DNA from 3 places in the Arthrobacter sp. SAFR-044 genome. Region 2 is predicted to be linked to each of the others. Evidence: riboswitches for the same ligand, from Rfam matches in the RefSeq annotation. Region 2 holds a riboswitch; each other region holds the start of a gene.
The links. Region 2 has a riboswitch for cyclic di-AMP ahead of ACR65J_RS19260 (aggregation-promoting factor C-terminal-like domain-containing protein). Riboswitches for the same ligand answer to the same signal wherever they lie in the genome.
Positions count from the first base shown of each region.

Region 1 (6,233 bases), on a different contig from region 2:
CGGAGATGTACCTCAGGACCATCCTGGAGCTTGAGGAAGAGAACATCGTTGCCCTCCGGGCCCGTATCGCCGAGCGCCTGCGCCACTCGGGCCCCACCGTGTCCCAGACCATCGGCAGGATGGAACGCGACGGACTGGTTGTCGTCTCCGGTGACAGGCACCTGGAACTCACGGATACGGGCCGCAAGCGGGCCACCGAAGTCATGCGCAAGCACCGGTTGGCCGAGCGCCTGCTGGCCGACGTCATCGGACTGGACTGGGCCTACGTGCATGACGAAGCCTGCCGCTGGGAACATGTCATGAGCGAGCGTGTTGAGCGGCGCATTTACGAGATGCTGGACCATCCCACGGAATCGCCCTACGGCAACCCGATCCCCGGCCTCGCGGCGCTGGGCGGACAGCCGGCCACCGGGTTGGCCGACGGCGCCATCAGCCTGGTCGAGGCAATGAAGAGTTATGCGCCCGCCTCCGTGGTGACCATCAGCCGGTTGGCGGAACCGATCCAGGTGGAACCGGAACTGCTGGCGCAACTGGACGAAGGCGGAATCCGGCCCGGGGCTGCCGTAGGCCTGGAGCGCGTGGGGGATTACATCTCCGTGCGCGTCTCCGGAATCGAAGGCGCACTGGAGCTCCCGCCCGAGGTTGCAGCCCACGTTTTTGTCGCCATGCGCCGGTCCTGAGGCGGGCCCTATAGCCCAGCGCCGTCGTTCCACGCAAAGATAACGGAATTGTTACCTAGGGTCTTAAGGCCCTATAGTGGAACCAATCGTTGATACTTAAGCGTTACCCGATCCGGAGCCGAGCTCTGCCAGCGGATCGGGTGCACGAGTCGTTACTGGCAGAGGCGGGGGAACCACAAACGGCAGCGGGGGGCTGCCTTGGGGTGAAGTCCGTCAGCAGCAAGCCTCTCCAGTGAAGGATTCTTCCGGGAACACCCCTGTGCAGAAGCTTGCCCTGACGGGCCGGGTCTTTGATCTCTCTGACCCGAATCCGACAGCTAACTCCGCAGGCTTTTCCAGAGAGGAACCCTTCTTGACCATGCAGACCTCCCGGGGCCGGCGCCGCGCGGCCGGCACCCCTTCGGCACCCCGGGTTGTCGAAGATGTCGCAGCGGAGCGCCCCCGTGATCTGCATCGCGACGCGCGCCGGCGCCGGGGTCCGTTCCGGCAGGTGACGGAGTTTGCCGCCGCCAGCGGTATCGGCCAGAAAGCTGGAATCGCCCTGGCCGCCACCGGCCTGGTGCTGACGGTCACGGTGCCCGCCACCAGTCCTGTCATGGCAACGGACGCGTCAGGCAACGCGCCGTTGGCGGCCTCCGCCGTCAGTCCCCAGATTTCCGCTGATATCGGGGCCCAGATCGACTTCAGCCGCTCAGCCGTAGTGACCCAGGCCGACCCCGACGGGAAGCTGAAGCAACTCCTGAGCGCCCAGTCCGCCGGTTCCGTAACGCGGGCCGCGTCGGCCGGTACCCTGGCCGCGCCGCTGGCCTCGCTCACCACTGCGTCACCCTTCGGTTACCGGGTGAGCCCGATCACCGGTGGCTCCGGGGACTTCCACCGCGGCCAGGACTTCGTGGCCCAGTGCGGAACCTCCGTCCTTGCTGCCGCGACGGGCACCGTGACCTTCGCGGGCTGGCACCAGTTCGGCGGCGGAAACCGGGTGGTCATCGACCACGGCAACGGGCTCGAGACTACCTACAACCACCTGTCGTCCTTCAACGTCAAGGTGGGCCAGACGGTCTCCCGGGGCGACGTTGTGGCGCTCAGCGGCACGACAGGGGCGTCCACCGGCTGCCACCTGCACTTCGAGGTGCAGGTCAACGGCGAAGTGGTCGACCCGATGGGCTGGCTGTAACCAAATGATTGACCACTCTCAGATCGCATCCACGCGCTGTGACCTGAATGTGACATTGAAAGAAAACTGCTGTACCGTCTAACTCGCGTCAACTTTTCCGAAGTTGACGCTCTTGAGTGGATTGCCTAACTCTGCCACCGCTCAAGGTCCGTTCGCATTTCATCGTCTGGCAGGGGCGGGGGAACCAATTTTGGCCTTCACGTTCAGAAGGCCTTGGGGTTAAGTCACGAGCTTCCCAGGAAGCAGTGTGGCCGGGTGACTCCCATCCGAATCCGACAGCTCACCTCGCAGGCATTGGGAGAGGCTACCTTCGTGTCTTCACGCCATAATTCTGCGCGCCACCGTGCGCAAACGGTTCGCACCAGCCCCTTGGACGCCGTGTCCAAGGCCGTGAGTGCAAATGCCGGGCCCGTAGGCCGCCAGGCTGCCGTTGTGGCAGCGGCGTCGGGCCTCATCCTGAGCATGGGCCTGCCGGCCACCGCAGCAGACACCACCGCTGGTGTCTCTGCCTCCACCGAGTCCGGTTCGGCCCAGACGGCCCTCGCTGTCACCGCCGCCCCGACGGCCACGGTTTCCTTCGAGCGCCCCGTCGTCAAGACCACCGCCGCTCCAAAGGTGGAAGCGGTGCGTACCCAGTCCACCGCTACGGCCGAACGCGCTGCCACGGCCACCGCAGGCCAGGACGCTGCCCCGGCCGCGAAAGCCGCAGAGACCGTATCCGCGGCAACGTCCGGCATTGCAGCCATCGCCTACACCGGCATCGGACACTCCTACGTGTGGGGCGGCACCAGCCCCGTCACCGGCTGGGACTGCTCCGGGTTCGTTCAGTGGGTTTACGCCCAGGCCGGCATCAGCATCCCCCGCACCAACGCGTGGAACATCATGACCCCCACCTCCACCCCGCAGCCTGGCGACGTTGTCGTCCAGAACGGCGGCGCGCACGTGGGCATCTACGTCGGCAACGGCATGATGATCAGCGCACTCAACCCGTCCCAGGGCACGCTGCTGCACTCGCCTGCAGCCACCGGTACCTCGTCGTACTACCACCTCAACAAGTAGTTCTTGGACTTCATGCTCCAAGGGCTATTTCTTTGCCCAAAGCCTTTTCGCTAGAAACCACATCCCCGTTCGGGATGCGCCGGCGTACCCCCAAGATGCCGGCGCGTCCAGTTCCCTTTGCCTGCCTACACGCGGTCCGAAGGAAAAACGAAAGAGAGAACTCATGACGACTCGTGCTACCGCACGGCACCGCGCCGAGGTCACCAAAACCAACTCGATCGCAATCATTGCCAAAGCTGTCAGCGACAACGCCGGTGGCATGGGCCGCCAGGCTGCTGTTATCGCCGCGGCTTCCGGCCTGGTCCTGACCAGCGGAATTGCTGCGAACGCTGCCGACGCCAACGTCAAGCGCGATTCCGCTCCGGCATCCCAGCTGGAGGTTGAATCGGTCGTTGATGCTCCTATCTCCGCGGCTTCCACCATCGCCATCAGCTACGAGAAGCCTGCCGTCACCACCACGCCGGCTCCCGTCGCCGAGCCTGAGCCCCAGGTGGAGGTGCAGGAGGCTGCACCTGCTGCCCAGCCCGCTGCCGCTCCCAAGGTCACGGCCAAGGTTGCCACCGCTGCTGCTCCGGCTGCTCCTGCAGCCCAGGCTTCCGCGAGCGGGAAGGGTGCAGCCATTCTCTCCGCCGCCTATGCCCAGCTTGGCGTGCACCAGGACTGCACCATGCTGGTGACCAACGCCTTGGCCGCCGTTGGCATCCACTTCCATGACTGGCCTGCCGGCTACCTGTCACTGGGTGACACCGTGCCCATGTCCCAGGCCCAGCCCGGCGACCTCCTGTACTACGCTGATGGCGGCGGCGGCATGGCCCACATTGCCGTCTACGCCGGAAATGGCATGGCCGTGCACGGCGGCTACAACGGCAACGACACCGTGGTCTTCAGTGCCAATGTTGGTTCCGGACCCGTTGCCATCCGCGTAAGGTAACATTTTTCGTGCCGGCCTGAACCAGCGTCGGCCACGAATTGCAGCAAAGGACCCCTGCCGGAAGGCGGGGGTCCTTTTCGTTTTGAGCCTTCCGCGCCCGCATGGCTGCCTGTCCTTGTCTTTGGGGCTGGAACGGGCCCAGGGGCCGCGATTACCCGATTCTGCACTTCTTTGCTTACTCTTGTGATGTCGATCCATAGCCCGGACATGCCGGGGGCAGCCGGCCCTCGTGCCCCTGACGGGTGCGGCCGTGAAGAGGTAAGTGCATGCGCACTCTCGTTCTGAATGCTGGATATGAACCGCTGGCGGTAATCACTTTCCGCCGGGCGCTGGTGCTTGTGCTCACGGGCAAGGCAAGCGTGGTGGCCGAAGGGGACGACCCCGTGGTAGGCCCCACCGACGTACTGGGCCGCCCGTCCGTTATTCTCCTCAACCGCTACATCCGGCCCCGGTACAACCACTCCACGGCAGTCAGCCGCAGGGGTGTGCTCCGCCGCGACGGGCATAAATGTGCTTACTGCGGCAAAGCCGCGCACACGATCGACCACGTGCACCCGAAGTCACGGGGCGGGGCCGATTCATGGGAGAACCTGGTGGCTGCCTGCCTGCGGTGCAACAACGTCAAGGGCGACCACACTCCCGCTGAAATGGGTTGGACCCTTCGGTTCGTTCCTGAACCCCCGCACGGAATGATCTGGCAGATCAAGGAGCTTGAGAAGCCGACGCCCGCCTGGGATCCGTTCCTGCTGCCGGAGCGCGCTGCCTGATTACCTGCGCTGCATCACCACCTGCCCCGTGTGGCCAAGGCGCTCCCCGGCCACCTGCCGGTCACCTGACCCTATGATCCAGCCCCGGTCTGCGGCTTTGGCTGCCCGGTACCGTGTTGATCTATAGGCTGGGGGAGTGCAAGAGAACAGGTTGGCTTTCGACGCCTTGATCCTGGCCGGAGGGCGGTCATCCCGGCTGGGCGGCGTGCCCAAGCAGTCGCTTGTCTTCCAAGGTCAGACCCTGCTTGAACGTGCCATCGCCGCGGCGGAAGGTGCGCGGCACACCGTGGTTGTCGGCGATGCGGGGTCCCTGCCGGACGGGGCCCTGGCCGCCGGCCTGCTGCGCCCGCCGACCAGGCCTTCCCGCCTGCTGATGTGCCGGGAGGAGCCGCCGTTCGCTGGTCCCGCAGCTGCGATTGCCGCGGGCCTGGACGCCCTGGCCAGGAACGGCGAAGAGGCTCCCTACTCCCTTGTGCTGGCCTGCGACATGCCGCTGGCTTCCCTGGCGGTGACAGCGCTGCGGGATGTACTGGCGCAATCCGCTGCCGCAGGGGGTGGCGGGGACGGCGTGATCGCCTGTGCCCAGGACGGCCGCGTGCAGCCGCTGGCAGGTTTATACGGCACGGCTGGGTTAACAAAAGCCTGCAGGAACCTCGCTTCCCGCAACGCCCTGGTCAACGGCTCTGTCAGGGCGCTCCTTGCTAGTCTGGACGTGCAGCTTGTCACAGTCCCCGCCGGGTCCACTTCCGATGTGGATACCTGGGACGATGCTGCCGCGCTGGGGGTTGCCGCCGGGAAGCAGCGCGTATGCCAGGACCGGCAAGCGGGCGGAGACAACGTGGGAGGCAAGTCGTGAAAAGCCAGGACGAGACGCTGGAAGAGTGGTGCAGGGCGCTGCTCCAGGCATACAAGCTTGAGGATGCCCAGGTGGATGTCAATGCCGTACTGTCGCTTGCCGGCGTCGCTGCCCATGCGGTTGTCCGCCCGGCCGCGCCATTGACCACCTTCATCGCAGGCTTCGCAGCGGGACTGGCTGCCGCTCCAGGCAGGGAAATGGACGCAGCTTCGATGGACGCCGCGCTGGCCGTTGCCCGTTCACTGGCCGCAGACTACGACGCTGAAGCCGCCGGGACCGCCGGCGAATGACAGCAGAACCCCACGACGATCCGGAGGCGCCGCCGGGCAGTGAAGCAGAGGCGCACCCGGTTACAACTGAACAGGGGCATGCTGACCACCACCATGCGGCCCACACCTGGGAAGAGGCGCGGCAGGCTGCGTTCGATGCAGCCACGCCCATTCCCCCCGGACCGGTGGGGCTGCGGATAGCCGTGGGCCGCAAACTTGACCGGGACATCGTGGCCCTTCAGGACATGCCCCACTACGCGTCCTCAGCGATGGACGGCTGGGCAGTCAATGGAAGCGGCCCGTGGATTCCGGTGGAGCCCGGGACCCGGCTGGCACCGCACCAGGCGAGCCCCATTGCCACAGGTGGGCTGATCCCGCCCGGGGCCAAGGCTGTTCTGCGCACCGAGAATGCCGTCCTCGGCCAGGACGATGAGGGGCTCCCCGTCCTGATGACCGGCGGCAAGGCGCGACCCGGCGAGCCCCGCGCGGGGGAGCAC
Region 1 covers NZ_JBPFDN010000011.1:95,510-101,742, reverse strand. Annotated here, with positions in the region: gene ACR65J_RS16755 (iron-dependent transcriptional repressor DtxR) at 1-680, shown strand, start outside; cyclic di-AMP (ydaO/yuaA leader) riboswitch at 797-1,026, shown strand; gene ACR65J_RS16750 (M23 family metallopeptidase) at 1,039-1,854, shown strand; cyclic di-AMP (ydaO/yuaA leader) riboswitch at 1,983-2,162, shown strand; gene ACR65J_RS16745 (C40 family peptidase) at 2,233-2,913, shown strand; gene ACR65J_RS16740 (NlpC/P60 family protein) at 3,077-3,844, shown strand; gene ACR65J_RS16735 (HNH endonuclease) at 4,111-4,611, shown strand; gene mobA (molybdenum cofactor guanylyltransferase) at 4,748-5,467, shown strand; gene ACR65J_RS16725 (DUF6457 domain-containing protein) at 5,464-5,757, shown strand; gene ACR65J_RS16720 (molybdopterin molybdotransferase MoeA) at 5,754-6,233, shown strand, end outside.
Region 1: linked by a shared signal. The riboswitch ahead of ACR65J_RS16745 (C40 family peptidase) and the one ahead of ACR65J_RS19260 (aggregation-promoting factor C-terminal-like domain-containing protein) in region 2 are both predicted to bind cyclic di-AMP.

Region 2 (6,233 bases):
GAGAAGCTCAACGAGAAGTCCTACATCGTTCCCGGCCTGGGCGACGCGGGAGACCGCCTCTACGGCATCGCAGGGTAGCGTTCCCCCTTTTTTGGACCGGGCCGCGCCGCTAGCCTGTGCGGATGGACTGGAAACTCGAACTTGTGTTTGTCCCCGTGTCCGACGTTGACCGCGCCAAGGACTTCTACGTCAACAAGGTGGGCTTCAACGCCGACTACGACGAGCGGCCGTCGGACGACATCCGCTTTGTGCAGCTGACCCCGCCGGGTTCGGCCTGCTCCATCTGCATCGGCGAGGGTCTTTCGGACGCCCCGCCCGGTACGGGATCGACCCTTCAGATGGTGGTCAGCGATATCAATGCCGCCCACGACTACCTGAAAAACAACGGCGTGGATGTCAGCGACGTTGACGTGCAGGACTGGGGCCACTTCGTGTACTTCGCCGATCCGGACGGCAATAAGTGGGCTGTGCAGTACATCCCGTGGCGGAACGCCGGGCCTGACGCAGCCCAGAGCACCGAGACCCAAACCCCGGCGACTTAACACGCTGCAGCTCAACGCACCGCGGCCCGCATCCGGATGGATGCGGGCCGCGGTTGCTGCCTGGGAGGCTCAGCGGAAGGTGCCCCTTCAGCTCACCGCCGCAGGCGAGCAGTGCCTAGTACCAGTTGTGCGCCAGGTGGAAGTCCAGGGCGCCGCACGGGGAGGCGTAGCTGAGCTTGATGTAGTTCAGGCCCCAGTTGATCTGCGTGCGGTAGTTGGTGAGGTAGTCGGCGCCGGAGCTGGCCATCTTCTCAGCAGGGAGGGACTGGACGATGCCGTACGCACCGCTGCTGGGGTTGGTGGCCGTAGTGGTCCAGTCCGATTCCTTGGTCCACAGCGTCTGCAGGCACTGCATCTGGTCCGGTCCCCAGCCGTACGTGGCCAACTGGCTGGCGGCGTAAGCCTGGGCACCGGCGGGATCGTTGACCGCGACGGCGGGTGCCGGCTCAGGTGCGGGGGCGGGCTCGGGTGCAGGTGCCGGGGCTGGCGCGACCGGCGCGGGGGCGGCAGGTGCCGCTGCGGGAGCCGGTTCGGCCGCCTGCGGTGCTACGGCGATTGCGGCGGGAGCGGGGCTCTCCACAGGGTTGGAGCGGATCTCGCTCTTCTCGATGCTCATTTGGGCGTCGGACGCTGCCGTGCTTGACTCGGTGGATGACACCGGGGTCATGCTGCCGGTGGCCTGCCCGGCCGCGCCTACCCCAACCAGCACCGCGCACGATGCTGCAAGGACGGCGGCGCGCTGGCCCAGGGTGGTTTTCTTTGCCGCTTGCTTGGCCCGGTGTTTAGCGGGCAGGCATGGTTCTGCCGTGTTTTTGGACATGATTGATCGCCTCTCACACCTGCGGAGTTAGCTGTCGGGTTCGGATGAGGGCATCCGGCCGTACGGAAAGATCACGTACGTGCTTAACCCCAAGGGCATTCATTGCCCGGGACGGTGGGTCCCCCGCCTCTGCCGTTGCTCAATCGGAATCCAGGGGAAGCGGCAGAGCTTGGCGTCAACCCGGGATATGCGGCCCGAACGGGGGCCGCACCCAATCGACGGTACAGGAAGATTAAGCCAAAGTCACATTTAGGTAACAGAAGTCACGGCAAGCAGCGCGTCGATTTGCACCGCTTGCCGGGATCGTTCGAGCCTGGAGGCTATCGGTGCATCCTACTTTGCGAGTTGGTAAACGATGGAGTTGCCCACAGTCTGGGCCTGGAAGTTGGCCTGGACCCAGGCTGCCACCTCCGAGTTGCCGCCGCGGGCGCCCATGCCGCCTCCGCCCATGCCGCCGGCCTGGATGTAGTACCCGATCTCGCCCTTGGACACCATGTCCTGGAACTCGGCGAGGGTGGGGTACGGGTCTCCGCCGTTCCAGCCGCCCAGTGCGATGACGTTGGTGTTGGTAGCGAGTTCCAGGCTGGCTGCCTGGCTGGCGCCGCTGACGATCGCGGACCATTTGGTCGTGGTGGATGACAGCAATGCGGTGACCGCGGCGTCGGCGGTTCCTTCACCGGGGCCGCCGCCGGTTCCTCCGGGACCAGCGGCTCCGCCGGCTGCATCCGGTGCGCCATCAATTCGGTTTGCGGGGTCAAACCCATTCGTTCCGGTGGCCGCGTCCGTGCCGTCGGCGCGGCCGCCGCGGAAACCTGCCGCCCGGTTTCCAAAGCCGCCTGCCGCCGGGCCCGCCGGCCCCGACGTCGGAATGGAACCTGAATGTGCGGACGTTGCGGTGGCGAGGGTCCAGGCACCCGCCCCAAGTCCGCCGGCCAGGAGGGATACGACGACGACGGCGGCAGCACCCGCGCGCCGGAACCGTCCGGTGCCAAGCGCGTCAACACGGAGCAGGATGCCGGCGGCGGCAAGGACGCCGAGGACGATGACGGCGACGCGCAGCCAGGGGAGCCAGGACGCGTCGCGGCCCAGGAGGACTGCCGACCAGATGGAGGTGCCCAGGACGGTTGCAGCCAGGACAATCCTGGCTGGCCAGTAGGAGCGGCCGCGCCAGAGTTCCACGGCACCGATGCCAATGAGGGCTGCGATCGCCGGCGCCAGCGCCACAGAGTAGTAGGGGTGCACGATGCCGCTCATGAAGCTGAAGACACCCGCGGTGACAAGGAGCCAGCCGCCCCACAGGATCAGCGACGCACGGCCCATGGCGGTTCTGGCTTCCCGCCGGGTGAACCACAGGCCGGCCACCAGCAGGACGAGGACGGCGGGCAGCAGCCACGACACTTCGCCGCCAAAGCTCGTGCCGAACATCCGCAGCAGCCCTGCCGCCCCGCCGAATCCGCTGTTGCCCCCGCCGAAACCGCCGGGTCCGCCGGCCGCGCCTCCCGCCCCGCCGCCGGGCATGCCTTCGCCTGAGCCGGTGATGCGGGCCAGGCCGTTGTAGCCGAAGGTCAGTTCCAGGAAGCTGTTGGTGGTGGAGCCGGCCATGTAGGGCCGTGCCGAGGCCGGCGTCAGCTGGAAAAGGGCGATGTAGCTGCCGGCCACCATAATGATGCCGCCCAGGGCGCCCATGAGGTGCCCCAGCCGGCGGCTGATCGAGGTGGGGGCAGCCCACAGGTAGGCCAGTCCCAGCGCCGGAACGATCAGGAAGCCTTGCAGCATCTTGGCGAGGAACGCCAGGCCGATCACGGCTCCTGCAGCAACCAGCCACTTCCAGCCCGCCCGTTCAATGGCCCGGGTGGTGAAGTATGCCGCGAGTACCAGGCAGAGGGTGAGCATGGCGTCGGGGTTGTTGAACTTGAACATGAGCGCAGCCACGGGCGTCAGGGCCAGGGCGCCGCCGGCCAGCAGGCCTGCCGCGGGTCCGGAAACCCTCTTGACCGCCAGGTAGAGGAAGCCGACGGCGGCCACGCCCATGAATGCCTCCGGCACCAGCATGCTCAGCGGCGAGAACCCAAAGATCCGGCCGGCCAGCGCGGGAATCCACAGTGCGGCGGGCGGCTTGTCGACGGTGATGGCGTTTCCGGCGTCGAGCGATCCGAAGAGGAATGCGGTCCAGTCCTTGGTGCCTGCCTGGATTGCCGCCGCGTAGAAAGAGTTGCCGTAGCCCGTGGCTGCGAGGTTCCACAGGTACAGGACCGCAGTGGCCACCAGGAGCGCGGCGGCGGAGGGCCGCACCCAGCGCGGTTGGCCGCCGAAAGCGTGGCGTGCCCAGCCCGGACCGGGTTTTGCAGCCCCGGCCCCGAAGGCCGGGCTGCTGGACGTGGAGGGCTGCGGGGCGGCAGCTGAGCCGGCGCCGGCCGCTGAGATGGTGGAGGTCATGATGCTGCCGTTTCTGTGGAAGTGGTGGCGTCTGTGGTCTTTTTGCTGCCGGCTCCCCGGAAGACCCAGAGCCGGAACAGCAGGAACCGCACTGCCGTGGCCGCAAGGTTCGCCGCCACAACGGTGAGGACTTCCGCCCACCGGTCAGGCGTCGTCGTCCGGTGGACCAGGGCGAGCGCCCCGGAGGTGAGCACCAGTCCGATGCCGAACACGATCAGCCCCTCGAAGTGGTGCCGGACGCGGTTGCCGCCCTGGATGCCGAAGGTGAAGCGCCGGTTGGCGCCGGTATTGGCCACGGCCGTGACCAGCAGCGCCAGGAAGTTTGCCAGCTGCGGATCCATGAAGCCGCGGCAGAACAGGAAAATCAGGAGATAGGCAATAGTTGAGGCGGCGCCGATGGCGGCGAACCGGACCAGTTGGCCGAACAGGCTGCCGCGGAGGGTCTGTTCATCAGCCCGGGACGATGCGGGAAGGGGACCCCGTGCCAGGGCCGCTCGGAGTTCCGGAACAGGGACGCGGCCGTAAACCAGGTCGCGGGTGAGCCTTGCCATTCCCCGGACGTCGGCCAGCGCGGTGCGGAATACGTCCACGCTGGAATCGGGATCGTCGATCCAGTCCACGGGAACTTCATGGACGCGCAGGCCGCAGCGTTCGGCCAGGACCAGGAGTTCGGTGTCGAAGAACCAGGAGTTGTCCACGGTATAGGGGAGGATCTGCTGTGCGACGTCGGCACGGATGGCTTTGAATCCACACTGGGCGTCACTGAACCGGGCGGCCAGCAGCGAGTGGAGCATCAGGTTGTAGCTGCGCGAGATGAACTCCCGCTTGGGTCCACGGACAACCCGGGAGTTGCGGGTCAGCCGGGTGCCGATGGCCAGGTCCGAGTGTCCGGAAATCAGGGGAGCCAGCAACGGAGGCAGGGCCGCCAGATCGGTGGAAAGGTCCACGTCCATGTAGGCAAGGACCGGCGACGGTGAAGCGAGCCAAACCTTGCGCAGCGCGTTCCCGCGGCCCTTCTCATCCAGGTGGACCACCGCGACCTCCGGGAATTCACGGGCCAGCCGTTCGGCGATCTTCAGGGTTCCGTCCGTGCTGGCGTTGTCTGCCACCGTGATCCGGAAGCTGTGCGGAAAGGTATCGCCCAGGTGTCCATGGAGCCTGCGGAGGCATTCCTCAAGGTCGCGCTCCTCGTTGAAGACGGGGATGGTGACATCAAGGACTGGGACGGCGGTGCGGGTGTCCACGGGGGCGCGCCGTGCGGTACGTCCCCGGGCAGCGCTGCCCGGCGGTGTCACCGCGGCGTCCTGCAGGGTTCCTGAAGTGGAATCGGTGAGCGTCATGCATCAAGAGTGGCGCTGCCGGATTTGTGGGTTTTAGGCACAACCTGTGACGTGCCTGTGTAAGTCAGGGGGAGGCGGAACCACCGGCCGGAAGCCGTACCGCGAACTCGGTCCGGCCCGGCCGTGAGACCAGTTCCACGGTCCCGCCGTGGGCCATGACGATGGACTCCACTATCGACAGCCCCAGGCCTGAGGAACCCTCGGCGCCGGAGCCTTCTGTTCCCGAACGGGCAGCGTCCGCCCGGGTGAAGCGCGAGAAGATTTTCCCCTGGAACTCCGGCGGGATGCCCGGCCCGTCGTCGGTGACCGTGGCCACTACGCTTCCATCCGCGGAGCGCATCACGCCGGTGGTGACGGTGGTACCGGCCGGCGTGTGCTTCCGGGCGTTGGACAGCAGGTTCGCCAACACCTGGTGGAGCTGCGTGTTGTCCCCGCGGACCACGACGGGTTCGTCGGGCAACTGCAGCTGCCAGGTGTGGTCCGGGGCCATGACCTTCTCGTCACTGACGGTTTCCACCACCAGCTGGGTCAGGTCCACGTCCGTGGTTTCGCTGGCCTTGCCTTCATCCAGCCTTGCCAGCAGCAGCAGGTCCTCCACCAGCGCCGTCATGCGTTCCGATTGGCTTTGAACCCGGCCCAGCGACTTCTGGCCGTCCTCCGTCAGGGGTTCGGTCATGCGCATCAGCTCCGTGTACCCGCGGATAGCTGTCAAGGGCGTTCGAAGTTCGTGGGAGGCATCCGCAACAAACTGGCGCACCTTCATCTCGCTGCGCTGGCGGGCTTCCAGCGCACTGGAGACGTTGTCCAGCATCAGGTTCAGGGCGTGGCCCACGCTGCCCACCTCGGTGGTGGGATGGGCCGCAGAGGGTGGCACGCGCACGGCGAGCGCCACCTCGCCTGCGTCCAGGGGCAGTTTGGAAACTCTGGTGGCGACATCGGAGAGCTGTTCCAGTGGCCGCATGGTCCGGCGGATCAGCGCAGTTCCGGCAAGCCCGATGAGGACCAGGCCGCCCAGCGATACCAGCACCATGGTCAGGACCAGAGAAGCCTCGGTGCTTTGTTTCGTTGCAAGGGGCAGGCCGGTGATCACCACAT
Region 2 covers NZ_JBPFDN010000016.1:80,651-86,883, reverse strand. Annotated here, with positions in the region: gene upp (uracil phosphoribosyltransferase) at 1-78, shown strand, start outside; gene ACR65J_RS19265 (glyoxalase superfamily protein) at 123-542, shown strand; gene ACR65J_RS19260 (aggregation-promoting factor C-terminal-like domain-containing protein) at 658-1,362, opposite strand; cyclic di-AMP (ydaO/yuaA leader) riboswitch at 1,368-1,528, opposite strand; gene ACR65J_RS19255 (glycosyltransferase family 39 protein) at 1,696-3,798, opposite strand; gene ACR65J_RS19250 (bifunctional glycosyltransferase family 2/GtrA family protein) at 3,795-5,138, opposite strand; gene ACR65J_RS19245 (sensor histidine kinase) at 5,203-6,233, opposite strand, start outside.

Region 3 (6,233 bases), on a different contig from region 2:
GGCCCATGCTGCGTGAATACATCGTCAGTGAGGCCATGCACTCACTGCACATTCCCACCACCCGTTCGCTCGCCGTCGTGGCCACCGGGCGGCAGGTCCGGCGCGATGACATGCTGCCCGGCGCTGTCCTGGCGCGGGTGGCAAGCAGCCACCTTCGCGTAGGCAGCTTCCAGTACGCGCGGGCAACCGAAAATGCGGACCTTCTGAAACGGCTGGCGGACCACGCCATCAGCAGGCACTACCCGCGCGCCGCTGACGCCGCCAACCCCTACCTGGCACTGTTTGGTTCTGTCGTCTCCGCCCAGGCGGAGCTGGTGGCCCGGTGGATGCTGGTGGGATTCGTGCACGGGGTCATGAACACGGACAACATGACCATCTCCGGGGAAACCATCGATTATGGTCCGTGCGCGTTCATGGACGCCTTTAATCCGGAGGCCGTCTACAGCTCCATCGACGTCGGCGGGCGCTATGCCTACGCCAACCAACCAGTCCTGGCCGAATGGAACCTGGCCCGGCTCGCCGAGGCCATGCTGCCGCTCATCGATGAGGACCAGGAGAAGGCGGTTGCCCCGGCGGTGGAGGTGCTGCGTGGTTTCCGCGGTCAATACAGCCGGGCATGGACCAGCGGAATGACAGCCAAGCTGGGCCTGAAGAGCGGCGGGGGAACCGGCGATGAAGCCGCTGCTTCCTCTCTGGTGGACGATGCCATCGGCATCCTGAAAGACGGTCCCGTGGACTACACCCTGTTCTTCCGAAACCTGGGGAAGGCAGCCCGTGGGGAACTGCGCCCCGTGCGCGCCATGGTCCTTGACCTGGCCGCGTTCGATGCGTGGCTGGAACGGTGGCAGGCGCTCCAGCCTGACCCGGAGCTGATGGACAGCGTAAACCCCGCGTACATTCCCCGGAACAACCTTGTGGAGGAGGCGCTGTCCGCTGCCACTGGCGGAGACATGGGTCCGCTGCAGCAGCTGCTGGAGGCGGTCACTGATCCTTTCAGCGAACGGCCCGGGCTGGAACGCTACATGCAGGGCCCGCCCGAGGACTTCGGCAGCTACATGACCTTCTGCGGGACCTGACCGCGGCGGGACGCCGCTCAGCAAAACGGCAGGAGGGTGGCAGCCGGGTTTCCCGGCTGCCACCCTCCTGCTTCAGTCGGCGCCGCTAAGCGCGCCGGACAATGCGACGACTAGGCGACGCGTACTGCGGAGTAGCCGCCGAGCCAGCTGATGGAGTGCACTTGCGTATCGAAGCCGTTGACGCCGCCGCTAACAACCTGGCCGTTGCCCGCGTAAACGCCCACGTGGCCGGAGGTGATGATCAGGTCGCCGGGAGCGGGAGAGCCTACAACGGTGCCGTACTGGAAGAACTGGGTGGGGGCAAGGTCGCCCACGGACTTGCCGACGGAACGCAGCGCCTTTTCAACCATGGCAGTGCAGTCCTGCTTGACGCCCACCTGGCCGTAGGCCGAGGCGAGGATCGCTGCGCCGGTGCCCGTACCGGTGGTTGATGCCACGGGGGTAGCGGAAGCGTAGGACATGTTCATGCCGGTGTTCGCCGGTGCGGTGGCGGCTGCGGCCTGCACGGGGGCCGCTGCGGGTGCGGGTGCCGGAGCTGCGGTGTAGCCTGCACCGGGGATCTGGATCTGGTCGCCCGGGTAGATGACCGAGGACAGTCCCAGGCCGTTGGCCGACAGGACGTCGTTCAGGCCTGCGCCGTAGGCCGCAGCGATAGCGCCAAGGGTGTCGCCCGAAACCACGGTGTGGACAGTCGCGGCCGCTGCGGCGGGGGCTGCAGCAGGGGCAACGGGTGCGGAGGCGGCCTGGACGGTGGTCTGCTCAGTGGTGTCCGGGGCGGTTACACCTGCGTGGGCCGGGGCGCCGACTCCGAAGGCAATGCCGGACGCTGCAGCAACGGCGAGCGCCGGGCGGCCCAGCGAGCGGGCCTGGGACTTGGCTGTGACGGCGAGGCCCTCGAGCACAATGGAGCGGGCCGGAGTCGCGCGGTGACGGGCTGAAATGGAATTTTTTGACACGGTTGATCGCCTCTCCCATGCCTGCGGGGTGAGCTGTCGGGTTCGGGCTGGAGATACCCGGCCGGAAGCAGCTCCGCGATGAGCGGAGGGACTTTCGACTTAACCCCTAGGCCAACATGTGGCCGTGGAAACTTGGTTCCCCCGTCCCTGCCAACTGGAGCGGTTGGATCCCATGATCAGCGGCAGGGCTCGGCATGCTGACGGGAATGTCCCGTCTGAGAGGGACACCAGACGACCATAACCCACCCTCAACGCCATTGTCACATTTAGATAACATACGAGGTCCTTCTCTCGAATTGCGCAAACGTCTGGACGTTACCCCGGTTCCCGGGCCGACCTCGGCTGATACTTCACCTTCCTGCCTGGTAACAAAGCGGACACGAAATTCTGTTTCATCCTGAGCGCGTGGCGGTCGGCTTCGGGACTGGGCCCCTGTTTGTGACCATCGCAACCCGTTGCCGCTACGCTCCCACGTGCCCGCCTGGAACCACCCGGTATCCCTGAACCGGCACCGGCTGACTCACGCGTTAGGCTGTCTCCATGCAGGATTTCGAACGGTTCCGTGCGCTGCTCGAAGAGGAGCGGGCGCGGCGCCTGGCACTGTTGCCGGCACTGCGGGCGGACATCGAGGCTGCGAACTCGGCGCGCCAGGATTCCAATGTCGACGACGAGCACGATCCCGAGGGCGCCACCATCGCCTTCGAACTCTCGCAGGCCTCCGCGCTCCTGAAACAAAGTTCGGCGGGCCTGGACCAGATTGAAGCGGCCCTTGCCCGGCTGGCGGCGGGATCCTATGGAACCTGTGCCGTGTGCGGGGAGCCTATCGCCGAGGGAAGGCTGGAAGCCCGGCCGTGGACCCCGTTCTGCATCCTGCACGCGGCGTCCGGGCGCGGGCGATGACGGGTGCGGCGGACGTGGTGTCCGCGGCGGCGGATTTCGTGGACCGTACGCTGCAGAACGAGGGCACCTGGTACCATGCGGACGACGTCGGGGCACGGCTGGAAGGGATGCTGGCCTCTTATGGTTCGTCTGTGGGGGCCGTCCGCGGGACTGTCCGTGATGCGCTGCGGAAATTCAAGGACCTGGACCATGACGGCACGGTCATGCTGGCCTCCGCTTTATGGGGTCAGCCGAGGCCCGGTTCCCGGCCGGTGTTCGAGCGCCGCCTGGCAGCGGTGGTGCTCCTGCAGACAAGGGTGCAGTTGCTCCGGCATTCTGACTTGACCCGCCTGGAGGGCTTCCTTCGCTCCGCACAGGCAGTGGAGCTGGCCGAGCCCCTTCTCGCCGACGTCCTGGTCCCATTGCTGGCGGGGCTGGGGGAGCGTGAACGGCAACGGGCGGGCGTTGTCCTGGCACGGTGGCAGGAAGACCCGGATCCCCGGCTGCGGGCGGCGGCCCTTGCCCTTGAAAAGGACTTGCCCATTGGAAACGTACCGAGGAGATCTCCATGAATGAGCCGTTTGACCTTGAGCGTTTTGTTGCTGCCCAAAACACCGGTGGAACGTATGAGCAGGCGCTGGGTGAGCTGCAGGTCGGCAGGAAGTCCGGACACTGGATGTGGTTCGTCTTCCCGCAGATCGCCGGGCTGGGGCAGAGTGCCACGTCCAGAAAGTACGCCATTTCCTCCCTGGCGGAGGCCCGCGCCTATCTGGACCATGAAGTGCTGGGCCCGCGGCTCCTGGAGTGCGCGCTGGTCCTGGCAAACCACGCCGACCAGTCCGCCGAAGAGATCTTCGGCGGCATCGACGCCAAGAAGCTCCGCTCCTCAATGACACTGTTTCTCCGGGCGGCGCCCGGAGAAACAGTGTTCAAGACCGTCCTGGCCCAGTTCTTCAATGGAGAGCCGGACCCGGCCACTGACGAGCTCCTGGCCGGCCAGGACGCGGCCGGCTGACCGCCGGCTGTTGTCCGGGGAGCCCGGGGCGCGCTACGGCGTGGGGCTGCCGCCATTGACGTTCAGCGTCTCACCCACCACGTAGCTGGACTCTGGCGAGGCCAGGAAGACGTAGGCAGGGGCGAGCTCGGCAGGCTGGCCCGCCCGGCCCAGGGGAGTGGACTGGCCGAACTCCGGCAGCTCCTCCTTGGGCTGGCCGCTGCTGACCTGCAGGGGCGTCCAGATGGGGCCCGGCGCCACGGCGTTCACCCGGATTCCCTTGGGCGCCAGCTGCTGGGCCAATCCCTTGGTGAAGTTGTTGATGCTGGCCTTGGTGGTGGCGTAGTCCACCAGGGTGGGGGACGGGTTGTAGGCCTGGATGGACGTGGTGTTGATGATGGTCGAGCCGGCCGGCATATGCGGCACCGCGGCCTTGGTCACCCAGAACATGGCGTAGACGTTGGTCTTCAGGGTGTGGTCGAACTGCTCGTCACTGATGTCCTGCAGGTCCTCCTGAGCAACCTGTTTCCCTGCGTTGTTGACCAGGATGTCAACCCCGCCCAGGACCGCCACTGCCGTGTCCACCAGGTCCCGGCATGCCGCGGAGTCCTTGAGGTCGCCCGGTACCTTGACGGCCTTGCGGCCGGCCGCCTCAATGATTCCGGCAATGCGGGAGGCATCCTCCTCTTCCTGCGGCAGGTAGGAAAGCACGACGTCGGCGCCCTCCCTGGCGAAGGCGATCGCCGTTGCCGCCCCGATGCCTGAGTCCGCGCCGGTCACGATGGCCCGGCGGCCTTCCAGCCGCCCGGTGCCCCGGTAGGTCTCTTCGCCCAGGTCCGCCTTGGGCGAAAGCTCCGCATCGAGGCCCGGCTCCGGCTGGTGCTGCTTGGGCGGGGAGATCTTTTCGTAGGCCGTCACGGCATTACGGAAGGTGTACTGGTCAGTCATGGTGGTACTCCTGTTCGTGCGGGACAGGGGCGGGTGCATCGCCCGTATTTTGAAGCAGCCCGCGGTCGACGAAAGGCAACCGCCAAAAAACTAAGCATGCTTACGGTTCCTAGCCTAGGCAAAAGCTCCCCGCCCTGCCAAGCCGTTCCGTGCTGTCAGTCGCGGTGGACCTCCACCAGCCGCACGTCCGCCAGGTGGCCGCCGTCGACAACGGCCTCCATGTAGGTGCAGGCCGGCTGGCGGCGGCGGTCGGTGGGCGACCCCGGATTCAGCAGCCGCAGCCCGCTGGGTGACACCGTGTCCCAGGGGATGTGGCTGTGGCCGAACACCAGGACGTCAGCGTCGGAGTACAGCGCCTCGCACCGCAGTTCACGGCCCTTCGCCTGGCCGGTCTCGTGGACCATGGCAAAGCGGACACCATCCAGGACTGCGGTGGCAGTCGCGGGCAGCCGCCGGCGCAGTTCGGGGCCGTCATTGTTGCCAAAGACGGCCACCAGGCGCCTGCTCCGGTGTTCGAACTCGTCCAGCAGTGCCGGCTCCACCCAGTCACCCGCGTGGAACACCACGTCCGCGTGTTCGACGGCGTCCCACACCTGCGCGGGCAAGCTCCTGGCCCGTTTCGGGACGTGGGTATCGGCGATCAGGACCAGATTCATTGGCATACCCGAATCCTGCCACGGAGCCCTGTTCCTGTGCGGCGGGGAGTCGTACTCTGGGGGCTGGGAGGTGATTGCCATGGAGGCAGCCCAAGGCGACCGCATCGTGGTGCACGGGAGGACGGTAGGTTCCTCCGACCGGCACGGGGTGATCCTGGAGGTCCGTGGCGAGGGCGGAAGCCCGCCCTACGTTGTCCGCTTTGACGACGGGCACGAAACCGTCATGTATCCCGGCGGCGATTTCGCCGTCGACCACGCACACAACACCTGACAGGCCTGCAACTGGCCGCGTCACCTGTCAGACTGGAGCAATGGATCAATTTCCGGCCGCCGGCATGTCCTCCACTCCACCGCAGCGCACAGGTCCCCGCGACCCGGGCGACGCGTGGGTGGAGGGGGACCGCGGCCGGTACTGGGGCCGGTTCGGCGCGGCCGGCGTCCTTGCCTGGGACCCCGCCAAAGGCGTGCTCCTGCAGCACCGTGCGGTCTGGAGCCACAACGGCGGAACCTGGGGCCTGCCCGGCGGCGCCCTGCACCAGGGCGAGGAAGCAGTTGACGGCGCCCTCCGCGAAGCCTACGAGGAGGCAGCCGTCCCGTCGGAGAGCGTGGAAGTGCTGTTCACCTCCGTCCTGGACCACGGCTACTGGTCCTACACCACCGTGGTGGTGCGGGTACGGAACTCCTTCGAGCCGGTGATCAGCGACCCCGAAAGCATTGCCCTGCT
Region 3 covers NZ_JBPFDN010000004.1:167,300-173,532, forward strand. Annotated here, with positions in the region: gene ACR65J_RS08115 (protein adenylyltransferase SelO) at 1-1,076, shown strand, start outside; gene ACR65J_RS08120 (LysM peptidoglycan-binding domain-containing protein) at 1,187-2,032, opposite strand; cyclic di-AMP (ydaO/yuaA leader) riboswitch at 2,036-2,207, opposite strand; gene ACR65J_RS08125 (TraR/DksA family transcriptional regulator) at 2,573-2,932, shown strand; gene ACR65J_RS08130 (DNA alkylation repair protein) at 2,929-3,483, shown strand; gene ACR65J_RS08135 (DUF1810 domain-containing protein) at 3,480-3,926, shown strand; gene ACR65J_RS08140 (glucose 1-dehydrogenase) at 3,960-4,853, opposite strand; gene ACR65J_RS08145 (metallophosphoesterase family protein) at 5,009-5,515, opposite strand; gene ACR65J_RS08150 (DUF1918 domain-containing protein) at 5,589-5,780, shown strand; gene ACR65J_RS08155 (NUDIX domain-containing protein) at 5,821-6,233, shown strand, end outside.
Region 3: linked by a shared signal. The riboswitch ahead of ACR65J_RS08120 (LysM peptidoglycan-binding domain-containing protein) and the one ahead of ACR65J_RS19260 (aggregation-promoting factor C-terminal-like domain-containing protein) in region 2 are both predicted to bind cyclic di-AMP.